Regions from separate parts of the Dactylosporangium sp. CA-092794 genome, predicted to be linked through region 1. Evidence: riboswitches for the same ligand, from Rfam matches in the RefSeq annotation. Region 1 holds a riboswitch; the other holds the start of a gene.
What was found. Region 1 has a riboswitch for cobalamin ahead of metE (5-methyltetrahydropteroyltriglutamate--homocysteine S-methyltransferase). Riboswitches for the same ligand answer to the same signal wherever they lie in the genome.

Region 1 (7,803 bases):
AGCCGTCGTGGGCGAGGGAACCACCACGCCGCCGAAGCGGGCCTGTAGGTATCGCGCTTCGGCGGCGGCGCGTGGCAGCGGAGGTACACCCGGCGCCACGCCGACCCCGATGATGAGTGTGCCCCCGTCCGTTCTCGGCGCTGCGATCTGCCTGAAGCGGGCATTGGGCAGGTAGCGGGGGGCGAGCGGCCCGGCTGGTCGCTGCGCGGTCGCCTGCAGCACGGCTGCGTGCACCGGAAGTGCGGCGAGGCCACCGATCGGGATGAGTGCGATGCCCGCCGCAGGAACCGAGCGGAGCGCCGGCCCGAGCGCTTCCGCCAGGTCATTGATACAGGGCTCTGGGTCGACATGCGCTTCGGCGTGCGCATGGAGCCAATCGTCGGTGAGCGACGGCAACGGAATGAACTCTGGACGGCCGGTGGCGGGCACCAGCAAGGCATATCCGCCGGACGCCGTCGTCGCGATGTACAGCAGCGGCTCGTATCGGGCGGCCGCCTGGATCGAGGCGTACTTGGGAATGTCGAGAAAGTGCTCGTCGCCGACCGCGTCCTGGATGCGGCGAATCAGCCCCACCAGTTCGGCCTGCGCCTGCTCCAAAGGGGACAGCGTGCCCGTGCCGTACGCCGCATCACCGCGCCGGATCGCGAATTCCGCCTCGGGTTGGTCGCGGTACTGGCGGCGCAGCGCATCACCGCGCCGACGCAAGGCGGCGAGATACGCGTTGAGCAGCGGGCGGTCGCCGCGCTGCAGCAGCAGATCTCTGGTTGCCGGTTCGAGATGCCCCAGCTGCCGGGTCAGGACGACCGCCCGGGAGTGTTCCAGGGCGACCACCGCGTCCTCGAACCGCTCGGGTCGGGTGCTGCTGAAGAAGAGTCCCGCCTCAGCGGCGGAGGACTGGGCCGTGGCAAGCAAACGGTCGCGATCCGCTGGCAGCCGGCGGTGCGCCGAGTCTCGCGCCGCGCCGACAACCACCAGCCAAGCGGCTTCCGCCTGCTCCTGCGCGGAACCGTGCTGCTCGGCCCACGCCTGATAACCCGCCGCCAGCTGGGTCAGGCTGAACGTCGAGCTCGACATGCCCGCGCGGAACGCCGCCCGGAAATGGTCAGCCGCACTGCCGCGGCCGCCACGGCGCCACGGCAGCTTCACCGCAGGCGGTCGCGGCGCACCGCGACCTCGGCCAGCAGCCACCGCGCCCGCACCTCGTACAGGTCGCCCGCCTTCACCAACGCCCAGGCGATTTGTTCGATCTCCGCGAGAGCCGCCAAGAGTTCCTCCCTCCTGGCCGGATCCGCGATACGCAGGTCGACCCGCATCAGGAGACATCCGGCCAGCATCAGCCGACCATAATTCCGACGACTGCGCCGGTACGGCGTCCGCATCGCCAGCGACTGGCGGATCAACGCGATACCTTCGTCGCTGGTGTCCTCCTGCACAGCGGAGGCCACCACCAGCGCATTGCCCAGGGCCATAAGGTACTCGGCGTGCGCGTCCGTCCCATGCGGGACGAGGTCGATCGCGGCATGACTGTTCCGCAGCAACCCCTCATACGCCGCGGCCGCTCGGACTGTAGTGCGCCGCGCAGCGTCCGAGTCAGCTGGTCCCACGGTCTCGAACTCCTCCGAGGCGCCACGGAGAACGAAGAGGTCGTACCCGGCGCGGTGGTAGTGCAGCCGAGCCCGCTGCACCGCATTCGCGCCAACCTCGGTGACCAGCCGTGCGTACAGGTCCACCGCTTGGGCGTAGCGACGGCCGTCACGCGACCGCTCGGCCAACGTACTTTCGGCATTGACCAGATCGTCGGCAGCATCGAGGGCCAGCGCCGGCATCAGCCGCGCGTCTTCGATCACCTGCCGCAGGATCGGCAGCGCCTCGGTGACCCGGTCGTAGTCGCTCTCCCGCATGGCCAGCATGATCAAGGCCCGGGCGTAGTTGATCCGCGCCACCACGTACCGGTAGGGATCGATACCGCGCCGGTACACCGGACGGGCAGACGCGAGCCGGATCAGCTCCGCGTCGCTGAGGCTTTCGGGTACCACCGGACCGAACAACTGGTCTTGGCGGACGCGTCGGAGCATCGGGCGATAGGCGGCGGATCCGACGACGGCCACCGCGAGACCCACGACAATCGTCACCGCAGGGCCCATTCCGAAGACGAGCAGAAGGATTACGGCGGCAAGCCCGGGAATGAGGCCCCAGAGGGTGAGGAGCGCCCGCAGCAGCCGCGACCGGACCAGCCGCGCCGAGTAAATTCCCCAGGCGTGAACCGCGCCGGCGACAACAGCCAGGGCGGACATGGCGGCCGCGCCGGCTATCGCCGTGCGCACGTTCTGCGCCACGAGATACAACAGCATCGCCAATACTGCGAAGTAGATCGGCAGCAACACCACGCTCTTGCGCAGGAGTCGTCGGAAACGGTCGTCCTGCAAGCGTGTCGGCATCGCTCCTCCTCCCGTCGCGGACGCTGCGAGTCTAGGAGCCGGCAAGACGAAATTAACCAGGATTTCGGCCGGTCCATTCCGGGGTCCGACGTGGCCGGACGAACCGTTGTGGCCCGCCCGGCTGAGTCACCATCGTCTAAAGATCGCGGTTGTTCCGGACCGGCGACCGGCCGATCCCGCGGCGGTCTGAGCACCATGATTCATCATCCGGATCGGCCCGCCCGGCCCGGTGCGGCAGTCGTTGCGGCGACACACATCGTGGTCACTGCCAGGTCAGGCGCCGGGGGCCGCGCGGAGGCGACCACCCGGCGTGGCAAGGATCAGCCGCGGACCTCGGCGGCGGCCGCGACGAGGTGCCGCAGGGACGCCTCGACCTCGGTGTACCCGCGGGTCTTGAGGCCGCAGTCGGGGTTGACCCACAGCCGTCGGGCCGGGACGGCGGCGACCGCGCGGCGCAGCGCCTCGGCCACCTCGTCGTGGGACGGCACCCGCGGGGAGTGGATGTCCCACACGCCCGGCCCGACCCCGCGGGAGTAACCGATCGCGGCCAGGTCGGCGAGGATCTCCATCTTCGAGCGGGACGCCTCGATGCTGGTCACGTCGGCGTCGAGGGCGTCGATCGCGGTGATGACCTCGCCGAACTCGGAGTAGCACAGGTGGGTGTGGATCTGGGTGTCGTCGGCGACGCCGCTGGTGGCCAGCCGGAACGCGCCGACCGCCCAGTCCAGGTACACCTTCTGGGCTGCCGTGCGCAGCGGCAGCGTCTCCCGCAGGGCCGGTTCGTCGACCTGGATGACCGGGATCCCGGCCGCCTCCAGGTCGCGGCACTCGTCGCGCAGGGCGAGGGCGACCTGGTCGGCGGTGTCGGCGAGGGGCTGGTCGGTGCGCACGAACGACCAGGCCAGGATGGTGACCGGGCCGGTGAGCATGCCCTTGACCGGTTTGGCGGTCAGCGACTGCGCGTAGGTGGACCACTCGACCGTCATCGGCCGGGGCCGGGCCACGTCGCCGTGGATGATCGGCGGGCGCACGCAGCGGGAGCCATAGGACTGCACCCAGCCGTGCTCGGTGGCGGCGAACCCGTCGAGTTGCTCGCCGAAGTACTGGACCATGTCGTTGCGCTCGGGCTCGCCGTGCACCAGCACGTCCAGGCCGAGTTCCTCCTGCAGCCGGATGACGTGCTCCACCTCGGCGCGCATCCGCTCGACGTAACCGGCCTGGTCGAGGCTCCCGGCGCGCAGCGCGGCGCGGGCCTGGCGCAGCTCGGCGGTCTGCGGGAACGAGCCGATCGTGGTGGTCGGCAGCTCCGGCAGGCCGAGCCGTTGCTGCTGGGCGGCGGCCCGGGCCGCGTAGCCGGTGCGCTGCCGGTCCTGCGGGGTGAGGCCGGCCAGGCGGGCCCGGACCTGGTCGTTGCGCCAGGCGGCCGGGGCGGGCGGGAGCGGCGCGGGCAGGTCGGCGATGCGGTCGCGGACGGCCCGGCCGAGCAGGATCACCTCGTCGACCTTCTGCCGGGCGAACGCGAGCCGCTCGGCCAGCCGCGGGTCGAGCCCGGTCTCCGCGGCCAGGTCGACCGGCACGTGCAGCAGGGAGCAGGAGGTGGACACGGCGACGTGGTCGGCGAGCTCGGCGACCCGGCCACCGAGCGCGGCGGCGGCGCGCAGATCGGTGCGCCAGATGTTGTGCCCGTCGACCAGCCCGGCCACGATCGTCTTGCCGGCCAGGGACCTGGCGGCGGCGAGCCGGTCCAGGTTGCCGGGCCCGGCGACCAGGTCCAGGCCGATCGCCTCGACCGGGGTGGCCAGCAGCGCGGGCAGGGCGTCGCCGAGCTCGCCGAAGTAGGTCGCGACGAAGAGCTTCGGCCGGTCGGTCAGCTCGCCGAGGCGGGTGTACGCCCGGCGCAGCCCGTCGATCTCCTCCGGCGTGCGATCGGCGGCGTAGGCCGGCTCGTCCAGCTGCACCCAGGCCACGCCCGAGACGGCCAGCACGGCGAGGATCTGCGCGTACACCTCGACCAGGTCGTCGAGCCGGGCGAACGGGTCCTCCCCTTTCGCCAGCAGCAGGAACGTGGCCGGGCCGACCAGCACCGGCCGGGTGGCGATGCCCAAGGCACTCGCCTCGGCGACCTCGCCCAGCGCCTTGACCGGGTTGGCGGCGAAGACGGTGTCCGGGCCGATCTCCGGCACCAGGTAGTGGTAGTTGGTGTCGAACCACTTCGTCAGTTCCAGGGCCGGTTCGGCGTCCACGCCGCGGGCCATCGCGAAGTACGTGTCGAGCTCGGACAGGCCGAGCCGGGCGAACCGGGCCGGGATCGCGCCGACCGCGACGGCGGTGTCGAGGACGTGGTCGTAGTAGGAGAACGTGTTGGACGGGATCGCGCCCAGCCCGGCGTCGCGCAGCGTCTGCCACACCCCGGCCCGCAACCCGGCGGTGGTCCGCGCCAGCGCGCCGGCGTCGACCTTGCCGGCCCAGTACGCCTCGACGGCCTGTTTGAGCTCCCGGTTCCCGCCGATGCGCGGATAGCCCAGGACGGTGCTCTGCCCGAATGCAGTGCTCACCAAAAGGGTCCTTCCCTCGAAGTGCCCGACGACACCCAGGGAGGAAGCACCGGCTTCCGCCCTGACCCTCCCGAGGGGTCGTCGGCGGCGCACACCGGTCGGTGTGCGCGGTGCGGGCAGGTCTTCGGACTCGCGGGCGCGACCCGGAGGTCACCTACTGGCCGTCGCTTCCCAGGTCTTGCGACCCAGTGCTTCGTTGACGGCGGTCGTTCCCACTCACCGCTGCGGGGCAGTCCCGGTCTCGCACCGGGTTCCCTCTTACGACGCCCGGCCCTCGCGGGACAGGCGAACCAGCACTGCCGTTCATCGTAGCGGCCCGGCGGCGCTGTCCACCTGCGGCGCCCGCAGTACGGGATGGCGTGCTCGTCGCCGGCCCGGCCGGCTGTGCCTGTGCGGACGTCGCTGCTGTCCGGCACGGCGGGGCCGGGCCGGACAGCAGCACACCGCCGGTCAGAAGTCGTCGTCGAAGCTGACCGTGCCGGTCACGCCCACCTGGTAGGCCGAGACCCGCCGCTCGAAGAAGTTCGACAGCTCCTGTACGTCCTGCAGTTCCATGAACGCGAACGGATTCTTGCTGCCGTACATCGTCGCGATGCCCAGCAGGGCCAGCCGGCGGTCGGCCACATGCTGCAGATACTCCCGCATGTCGCCCAGCGACATCCCGGACACGCCCTGGCCGAGCAGGTCCTCGGCGAACTGGACCTCGCACTCCACGGCCTCGGCCAGCATCCGCCGGACCTGCTCCTCCATCCGCTCGTCGAACAGTTCCGGCTCCTCCGCGCGGACGGTGTCGACGACGTCGAAGGCGAAGGCCATGTGCATCGACTCGTCGCGGAACACCCAGTTGGTGCCCGAGGCGAGGCCGTGCAGCAGGCCGCGGGAGCGCAGGTAGTAGACGTAGGCGAAGGCGCCGTAGAAGAACAGGCCCTCGATGCACGCGGCGAAGCAGATCAGGTTGAGCAGGAACGCCCGCCGGTCCTCGCGGGTCTTGAGCTCCCGCAACGCGAAGACCGAGTCGATCCACGTGAAGCAGAACTCCGCCTTGCGCCGGATCGACGGGATGTTCTCCACCGCGGCGAACGCGGCGAACCGCTCGGCATCGTCCGGCACGTAGGTGTCGAGCAGATTCAGGTAGAACTGGACGTGGACGGCCTCCTCGAACAGCTGCCGGGACAGGTAGAGCCGGCCTTCCGGGGAGTTCACGTGCTGGTACAGGTTGAGCACGAGATTGTTGGCGACGATGGTGTCGCCGGTGGCGAAGAACGCGACCAGCCGCGACACGAGGTGCCGCTCGGCCGGGGACAGCTTGGGCAGGTCGGCGAGGTCGGAATGCAGGTCGACCTCCTCGACCGTCCACGTGTTCTTGATCGCGTCCTTGAACCGGTCGAAGAACCGCGGGTACCGCATCGGCCGCAGGGTCAGGTCCAGGCCGGGGTCGAGGAGGCTCACTGGCACGCCTCGCACGACTCGGGGTTCTCCAGGGAGCACGCGACGGCCTCCGCGGGAGCGACGAGAGCGGAGACGGCCGGCGCGGAGATGGATACGGTGGCCTGCTGAATGCGGGTGGCCGGCCGGGATCGCAGGTAGTAGGTGGTCTTCAGCCCGGATTTCCAGGCGTGCAGGTACATCGAGGAGAGCTTGCCGATCGTCGGGGCGCTCAGGAACAGGTTCAGCGACTGCGACTGGTCGATGAACGGAGCCCGCGCCGCGGCCAGGTCGATCAGCGAGCGCTGCGGCAACTCCCACGCCGTGCGGAACAGCTCCCGCACGTCGGCCGGCAGTTCGGCGAGGTCCCGCACCGAGCCCTCGGCCCGTTTGATGCGCTCGCGGATCGGGGCGGTCCACAGCCCGCGGGTCTTGAGCTCGCGGACGAGGTACGAGTTGATCTGCAGGAACTCCCCGGACATCGTCTCGCGCTTGAACAGGTTGGACACCTGCGGCTCGATGCACTCGTAGCAGCCCGCGATCGAGGCGATCGTCGCGGTGGGGGCGATCGCGACCAGCAGCGAGTTGCGCAGCCCGTGCTCGGCGACCCGCCCGCGCACCGCCGCCCACCGGTCCGGCTGCGACAGCTCGGCGCCCCACAGATCCGGATGCAGCTCGCCGCGGGCGGCGCGGGTCTCGGCGAAGGCCGGGTGCGGCCCGAACCGCTCGGCCAGGCCGGCGGAGGTCTCCAGCGCGGTCAGGAAGATCTCCTCCTGCACGCGGGTGGACAGCTCCCGCGCCCCGGCCGAGTCGAACGGCAGCCGCAGGGTGAAGAACGCGTCCTGCAGGCCCATCAGCCCGAGCCCGACCGGCCGCCAGCGCGGGTTCGACGCGGCCGCCTGCGCCGACGGGTAGTAGTTGATGTCGATCACCCGGTCGAGGAACACCACGGCGGTGCGCACGGTGTCGCGCAGCCGCTCCCAGTCGACGCCGTCGGCGGTGACGTGCCCGCCCAGGTTGATCGAGCCCAGGTTGCACACCGCGGTCTCGTCGTCGCGGTTGACCTCGAGGATCTCGGTGCACAGGTTCGACAGGTGGATCGTGTTGCCCGGCGCCCCGGTCTGGTTGGACAGCGCGTTGGCCCGGTCCTTGAACGTCATCCAGCCGTTGCCGGTCTGGGCCAGGGTGCGCATCATCCGGCCGTACAACTCCCGCGCCTTGACCGTCCGCACCGCCTGCTTCTCCGCGGCCCGGTACGCCGCGTCGAACGCCTCGCCGTACAGGTCCGGCAGGTCGGGGGCGTCGGACGGGTCGATGAGCGACCAGTCGCCGTCGGCCTCGACCCGGCGCATGAACTCGTCCGGGATCCAGTTCGCCAGGTTCAG
Region 2 (7,803 bases), 6.0 Mb from region 1:
CGAGCGGCGGCCGGCATGGGCGCCCGCCTGGCGGTTGGCGCGCCCGGCGATGCTCAGGAGTTTCGGCTTGTACGGCAGGCCCACGAACGCCAGCGCCCCCGGCGCCCCGACCCCTTGCCCGGTGCCGCCCGATTTGTCCAAATCCCACGCGGCCCCGTCGCCCTGCTGGCCGCCCTCGCCGCCGTCGCCGCGCCGGCCAGCGTCGCCACGGTCACCGCGCGGGCCGCCCGCACCACGCCAACCGTCGTCACCACGCGGGCCGCCCTCACCGCGGGGGCCGCCGTCGCGATGCCAACCGCCGTTGTCGCGGCCGTCACCACGCCGGCTACCGTCGCCGCGCGGGCCGCCGTTGTCGCGGCCGTCGCGCCGCCGATCTTCACCTGCCGCACCTTCGCGCATACCCGAAATGTCGGATAAATCCGATTCGCCCCGCGAATCGGATTTATCCGGTGAATCGCCATCTGATGGGCCGCCGTCAGGACCTCCAGCAGGGCCGCCGCCGGGATCGGCGGGCGGATCGTCGTCGGAGTCCGGCCCGGCCTCCTGCTCGAGGACCTCTTCGAGCCGGTCACGGTCCGCCCCCGGCGGGTCGAGCGGATCCCGCCGCCGCCGATGCGGCAGCGCCAGCCGCGCCGCGTCGCGCACGTCTTCCCTGGTCACGACCGTGCGACCGTGCCACGCCGCCAGGGCCACCGCCGTGCGCGCGACCACGATGTCGGCCCGCAGGCCGTCGACCCGGTACGCCAGGCAGATCCGCGCGATCCGATCCAGCTCCCGATCGGGCAGCGCGACGCCGCCGAGGCGGGAGCGGGCGGCGACGATCCGCGCCGCGAGCGCCGCGTCGTCGGAGACGTATCGGGCGGCGAACCCGTCCGGATCGGCCTCGTAGGCGAGCCGCCGCCGGACCACCTCGGCCCGCGGCGCCGCCTCCTGGGGCGCGGAGACGCCGACGACCAGCCCGAACCGGTCGACCAGCTGCGGGCGCGGCTCGCCCTCCTCCGGGTTCATGGTGCCGACGAGCAGGAACCGGGCGGCGTGCTTGACCGAGACCCCGTCGCGCTCCACGTGGGCGCGGCCCATCGCGGCCGCGTCGAGGAGCAGGTCGACCAGGTGGTCGGGCAGCAGGTTGACCTCGTCGACGTAGAGCACCCCGCGGTGCGCGGCGGCGAGGAGGCCCGGCTCGTAGGCCTTGACCCCGTCGCCGAGGGCGCGCTGCAGGTCCAGGGTGCCCACGACCCGGTCCTCGGTGGCGCCGACCGGCAGCTCGACCAGGGCGGAGCGGCGCCGCTCGAACCCGGCGCCGGGCGTGTGCGGGCCGTCGGGGCACTCGGCGTCGGGGGCGGCCGGGTCGCAGGCGAACCGGCAGCCGGAGACGACGGCGACCTCGGGCAGCAGCGCGGCGAGGGCGCGCACGATGGTGGACTTGGCGGTGCCCTTCTCCCCCCGCACCAGTACCCCACCGATCGCCGGCGACACGGCGGTGAGCAGCAGCGACAGGCGCAGGTCGGCCAGGCCGACGACGGCCGAGAACGGATACGGCGGCGTCACGCGTACACATCCCTTCGGCGGGTCCGCGCCCGCGAGGTGGCTGGAGCAGCAGCGGCCGGAGTCTCCTGACTCCCGGATCGCCGCCGCCCCCCGGCCTTCCGGCCTGGTCGGCCGTGGCTCGTGCGCTGAGGGGCAACTCCCCGGTCACAGTGGCGGGACCGTCCCGGACTCGCACCGGGTTCCTCCGCATCCGCTGCTGGCCATCGTGTCCCACCGGTACCGCCACCGTCAACGTGACCCTCACGATCCCCCACCACCGGCCGATGGGAACGGCATCCGCCGCGATGACCGCCTTACCCAGGGGATCCGGCAGACCTGCGGCGCTTCTTCGCCGGCCGGGCGGGTGCGCGGCGGGCGGCGGCGAGCACGATCGCGGCCACGCCGGCGACGATCACGGCCGGGATCAGCCAGTCGGTGAGCACGAACGGGGCGGGCGGTGCGGCGGCGCTCTGGGCGGGGGCGGAGCCGGCGTCCTGCAGCAGGCCGGGCGTGGGGCTCGCGCCGGACAGGGCGCGGGTCAGCTCCGCCGAGGGGCCGTTCGTGGGCGGCGTCCAGCCGGACGGGGGCTGGGTGACCGGGCCCGTGTAGGTGAACCGCAGGGTGCCCTTGACCTGGTCGCCGTCGGAGGCCACGGACTGGTACGCGGCGACGTAGAGGCCCTGCTCCGGCCAGTGCGAGACGGAGATCAGCGCCGGGTAGCCGGTGCCGTAGGTGCGCGGCTCGAGCTTGCCGTTGACGATGTAGTACTCCTGGACCGGCTTGTCGAGGCGCTTCGGCTGGCCGGTGCGCCAGCCGTTGTCGACCCGCCGGCCCGACGGGGTGGTGAGCGTGAACCACGCGAATGACGGGGGCGTCTCGGTGAAGTACAGCGAAATGTCGCTCATCGGCTGGCTGACCGTGCTGTCCTGCACCGGGTCGGACAGGGCCAGCTGGCCGTGGGCGGCGGCCGGGGTCGCGGGCAGCACGACGAGAGCGGCCGCGACCAGAACGACGGCCACGCGCACCGGCAAGGACATCGGGCCATGATGACGGGTTCCGCAGCGGGCGACAACCCAGTACATTCACTCCCCTGACGAACCCGTCCGCCCCGGGGAGACCATCCGTGCCGACCGCCCCGCTCGCGACGGACGTGCTCGCCCACGGCGTCGGGGGCCGCCAGGACCTGCCGCTGACCCCGGCCCAGCTGGCCATCGGCGCCGCCCTGGCGCTGGTCGTGTCGTTCCTGGTGCTGGGCGCGGCCTGGCGCGAGCCGCGGCTGGACCCGGCCGCGGGCCGCCTGGTCCCCGGCTGGTTGTCCGGGCTGGTGCCCGCGCTGACCTGGCCCTTCCGGCTGGCCGGTCTCGTTCTGGCGGCGGTACTGCTCGTGCAGTTCACGAAGCCGGACACGGACGAGAACCCGGCCGCCGGGCTGGTCTACGTGCTGTTCTGGGTCGGGCTGGTCCCGCTGTCGCTGCTGCTGGGCCCGCTCTGGCGGAAGCTGAACCCGCTGCGCACGCTCGTCGCCCTGATCCGCCGCGACGGCGGCCGGCCGCTGCCCGCCGGGCTCGGCTACTGGCCGGCCGCCGCGGGCCTGTTCGCGTTCGCCTGGCTGGAGCTCGTCGCCCCCGACCGGGCCACGCTGCCGGTCCTCGGCGCCTGGCTGGCCGTCTACGCGGCCGCGATGCTCGCCGGCGGGCTCGTCTACGGCACCGCCTGGTTCGACCGGGGCGACGCGTTCGAGGTGCTCGGCGACCTGGTCGGCCGGCTCGCCCCGGTCGGCCGGCGGCCCGACGGCGCGCTGGTGTGGCGCAACCCGCTCGACGGCATCGCCGGGCTGGCCGCCGCACCGGGCCTGGTCGCGGTCGTGGTCGTGCTGCTCGGCGCCACCTTCTACGACGCGATGTCCGGCGCGCTGTTCTGGCTGCGGTTCGTCCAGGAGAACGGCCTGCCGGCGCCGCTGACCGGCACGCTGGGCCTGCTGGCGGTGATCGCTGCGGTGGCCGCCGCCTACCGGGCCGCGACCCGGGCGGCGGGGCGGCGCGGGCGCACCTCGGCCGAGCGGATGCCGGGCGAGCTGGCCCACTCGATCGTGCCGATCGCGGTCGGCTACATCGTGGCGCACTACTGGTCGCTGTTCGTCCTGGAGGGCCAGCGCACGGTGGCGCTGCTGGTCGGCGCCGAGGACTTCCGGCCGTACTCCGGGATCATCACCCCGACCGGCGTCGCCAACCTGCAGGTGACGGTGATCGTGCTGGGCCACCTGCTCGGCACCGTGCTGGCCCACGACCGCGCGCTGCGGCTGTTCCCGCGCGCCCGGGCGGTCACCGGCCAGGTGCCGCTGCTCGGCCTCATGGTCGCCTACACCGTGTCCGGCCTGCTGCTGTTGTTCGCGGGCTGACCGGCCGCTTGACATTGACCGCGGTCGTGACGACGCTGTTGAGAGAGCGCTCTCTCACGTGATCAACCGCCCAGCCTCCCCGGCTGGATCACTCCCAACCGCAGGGAACAGATCATGACGGTAGAACCCCTACCGGCGCTGCAACGCGCCCGGAAACTCCGCAAACCCCTCCTGCTGGCCGCCGCCGCGCTCGCCGTGGTGGCCTGGCTGACGCTGGTCGTGCTGCCCGCCGGCGCCGCGACCACGCTGCTGTCCCAGGGCCGGCCCGCCACCGCCTCCTCGACCGAGAACATCGCCTTCCCCGCGAGCGCCGCCGTCGACGGCGACCCCGGCACCCGCTGGTCCAGCGCCTTCAGCGACCCCCAGTGGATCCAGGTCGACCTGGGCGGCACCGCCGCCATCAGCCAGGTCGTCCTGCAATGGGAGACCGCCGCCGGCAGGTCCTTCCAGATCCAGACCTCCCCCGACGGCACCAACTGGACGAACATCTACTCGACCACGACCGGCGCCGGCGGTACCCAGACACTCGACATCACCGGCAGCGGCCGTTATGTGCGCATGTACGGCACCGCCCGCACCACCGCCTACGGGTACTCGCTGTGGGAGTTCCAGGTGTACGGCACGATCGGCGGCACCGGACCGACCGGCACCCCGACGACCGGCCCGCCGCCCACCACGCCGGCCGGCGGCTGCGGCACCACCAACGCCGCCCTCTACGGCTCGGCGACCGCCTCGTCGGCCGAGAACGACGGCAGCGGCGCGTTCGCGGCCATCGACGACAACACCGGCACCCGCTGGTCCAGCCTGTTCAGCGACCCGCAGTGGATCCAGGTCGACCTGGGCGCCAGCCTGCCCGTGTGCCAGGTGAAGCTGCAGTGGGAGGCGGCCTACGCCACCGCCTTCCAGGTCCAGCTGTCGGCCAACGCCAGCAGCTGGAACACGGTGTACTCCACCAGCACCGGCACCGGCGGCAACCAGACGATCACCGTCTCCGGCACCGCGCGGTACGTGCGGATGTACGGCACGGCCCGGGCCACCGCCTACGGCTACTCGCTGTGGGAGTTCGGGGTCTACACGGTCGGCGGCGTGGTCGCCACGCCGACGCCCACCCCGACCCAGCCGGCGCCCGGCAACTGCCCGTGGGTCAACTCCGCGGCGGCGACCGCGACCAAGGTCTCGCAGCTGCTGGGGCAGATGACCCTGCAGCAGAAGACGATGCTGCTGCACGGCACCAACCCGACGCAGACGTACATCGGCGAGGTGGTCGGCATCCCGTCGCTGTGCATCCCGACCATCAACTTCCAGGACGGGCCGTCCGGCGTCGGCGACGGGCTCGGCGGCGTCACCCAGATGCCCGACGGGGTGGTCACGGCGGCCACCTTCGACTCCGCCTACGCCCAGCTCTACGGGCAGACGATCGGCGCCGAGTTCGCCGGCAAGGGCGTGAACGTGGCCCTCGGCCCGACGATCAACATGATCCGCGACCCGCGCTGGGGCCGCTCGTTCGAGACCTACGGCGAGGACCCGTACCTGTCCGGCCAGATGGCCGCGGCCGACGTGCGGGGCATCCAGAGCCAGGGCGTGATGGCCCAGGTCAAGCACGCCGCGGCGTACAACATCGAGCAGCCGGCCGGCACGATCATCGTCGACCGGCGCACCCTGCAGGAGATCTACCTGCCGGCGTTCCAGACCGCGATCACCCAGGGCAACGCGGCGTCGGTGATGTGTGGGTACAGCAACGTCAACAACGTGCCCGCGTGCCAGAACCCGCAGCTGCTGAACATCCCGCTCTACCAGCAGGCCGGATTCACCGGGTTCGTCGGCTCGGACTGGGGCGGGGCCCACTCGACGGTCGAGTCGGCCAACGCCGGCATGACGATGGAGATGCCCGGCGGGTACTACTACGCCGACTTCCTCGCCCAGGCGGTGCAGAACGGCCAGGTCAGCCAGGCCACCGTGGACACGATGGTGACCCGGGTGCTGACCAAGATGTTCGACTTCGGCATGTTCAACAAGGCACCGAGCGGGTCGGCGACGGCCACGGTCACCACCTACGCGCACACCCAGGTCGCCATCCAGGGCGCCGAGGAGGGCACGGTCCTGCTGAAGAACACCGGCGTGCTGCCGCTGTCGGCCACGTCCGGCTCGTCGATCGCGGTGATCGGCGTGGACGCCGGCGCCGCCACCCAGACCATCGGCGGCGGCAGCGGCACGGTCACCAGCTCGGGCACGACCTGGCCGATCACCGGCATCCAGAACCGGGTGGCCGGCACCGGCGTGACGGTGACCTACAACGAGGGCACCGACCAGGCCGCGGCCGCGAACCTGGCCCGCACCTCCACCGTGGCGATCGTCTTCGCCAGCGACAACTACGGCCACGAGGAGGGCGACAACACCAGCCTCAACCTGCCCAACAACCAGGACGCGCTGATCTCCGCCGTGGCGGCGGCGAACCCGCGCACGATCGTGGTGCTCAACAACAACGCGGCCATCCTGATGCCCTGGCTGAACCAGGTGGCGGCGGTGTTCGAGGGCTTCTACGACGGCCAGGGCTGGGGCAAGGCGATCGCCGCGCTGCTCTTCGGCGACGTCAACCCGTCCGGGCACCTGCCGCTGTCGTTCCCGGCGTCGCTGAGCGCGATGCCGACCAGCACCACCGCGCAGTGGCCCGGCACGAACGGGCAGGTGCAGTATTCCGAGGGCCTGAAGATGGGGTACCGCTGGTACGACGCGAACAACGTCGCCCCGCTGTTCCCGTTCGGGTTCGGCCTGTCCTACACCACGTTCGGGTTCAGCAACCTGCACGTCGGCGCGGTCTCCGGCAACACGGTCACGGTCACCGCGACGGTGACCAACACCGGCAGCCGGGCCGGGGCGGCGGTGGCACAGCTGTACGCCGGCCACCCGGCCGCCGACGGCGAGCCGCCGCACCAGCTGCAGGGCTTCCAGCGGGTGTCGCTCAGCCCGGGCGCGTCGGCGACGGTGACGTTCACGCTGCCGATGCGGGCGTTCGCGCACTGGGACACCGCGTCCGACGCGTGGGTGGCCACCGCCGGGTCGTACCCGATCCTGGTCGGCGACTCCTCGCGGAACCTGCCGCTGACCGGCACCGCCACCGTCCCGGCCACGGTGACCGTGCCGCTGCACTAGCCCTGGAGGGGGCAGGGACCGCCCTGCCCCCTCGTGCGGCGGCTAGACGCTGGACGAGAAGGCGACGCTGAACTCGCTGTTCTGCGGAGTGCCGGCGTTGTCGAAGCAGGCCGCCGGCAGCACGGCGTCGCTGCCGGCCGCCACCCACAGGGCCTGGATGGTGCAGTACACCGGGCCGTCACCGATCGCGGTCAGCTGCGCGGTGGTCTCCTTCTGGTGCAGCACCGGGAACTTGACCGTGTAGGTGCCCGGCCCCGTCGGCCCGAAGCCGTTGGGCCCGACGCCGAGCGGGTAGGAGTAGTTCGTCGGTCCGCCGAACGGCGTGGCGATGTAGCCGAAGTACTTCGGCGGCCCGAACGAGGCGTAGACCGAGCGCTCCCGGGCGTAGGAGATGGTGAAGTCGCTGGCGATCCCGCCGCCGGTGGCCGGGTCGTGGCACTGGACGTAGACCACCACGTCGGCGCCGGCCGCGCCCCACCGCAGGATCTTGCACCGGCGCGCCGTGCCGCCCGGCTCCTGCGCGGTCACCTGCACGTTGCCGGCCAGCACGCCGGTCGGATCGCCGACGCCGATGAAGCGCAACGAGTAGATGCCCAGCGCGACGACGGAGAGGACCACCCCGCCGCCGGAGGAGTTGTACGCCTGGGCGAGCCCGCCGCCGGACACCTGGGCGGCGGCATAGCCGCCGACGCCGGCCGGCAGCACCCCGGAGCTGACCGTCCACAGCA

Region 2: it holds a riboswitch for cobalamin, as region 1 does, so the genes downstream of both, ACQPXD_RS38645 (VWA domain-containing protein) here and metE (5-methyltetrahydropteroyltriglutamate--homocysteine S-methyltransferase) in region 1, are expected to answer to the same signal.

The regions. Positions count from the first base shown of each region.
Region 1 is NZ_CP192044.1:3,011,081-3,018,883, reverse strand. Features, by position in the region: gene ACQPXD_RS13070 (CHAT domain-containing protein) at 1-1,146, opposite strand, end outside; gene ACQPXD_RS13065 (hypothetical protein) at 1,143-2,438, opposite strand; gene metE (5-methyltetrahydropteroyltriglutamate--homocysteine S-methyltransferase) at 2,759-4,993, opposite strand; cobalamin riboswitch at 5,092-5,303, opposite strand; gene ACQPXD_RS13055 (ribonucleotide-diphosphate reductase subunit beta) at 5,444-6,442, opposite strand; gene ACQPXD_RS13050 (ribonucleoside-diphosphate reductase subunit alpha) at 6,439-7,803, opposite strand, start outside.
Region 2 is NZ_CP192044.1:9,014,633-9,022,435, forward strand. Features, by position in the region: gene ACQPXD_RS38645 (VWA domain-containing protein) at 1-1,548, opposite strand, end outside; cobalamin riboswitch at 1,608-1,732, opposite strand; gene ACQPXD_RS38650 (copper resistance CopC family protein) at 1,842-2,564, opposite strand; gene ACQPXD_RS38655 (hypothetical protein) at 2,651-3,925, shown strand; gene ACQPXD_RS38660 (glycoside hydrolase family 3 C-terminal domain-containing protein) at 4,040-7,075, shown strand; gene ACQPXD_RS38665 (hypothetical protein) at 7,118-7,803, opposite strand, start outside.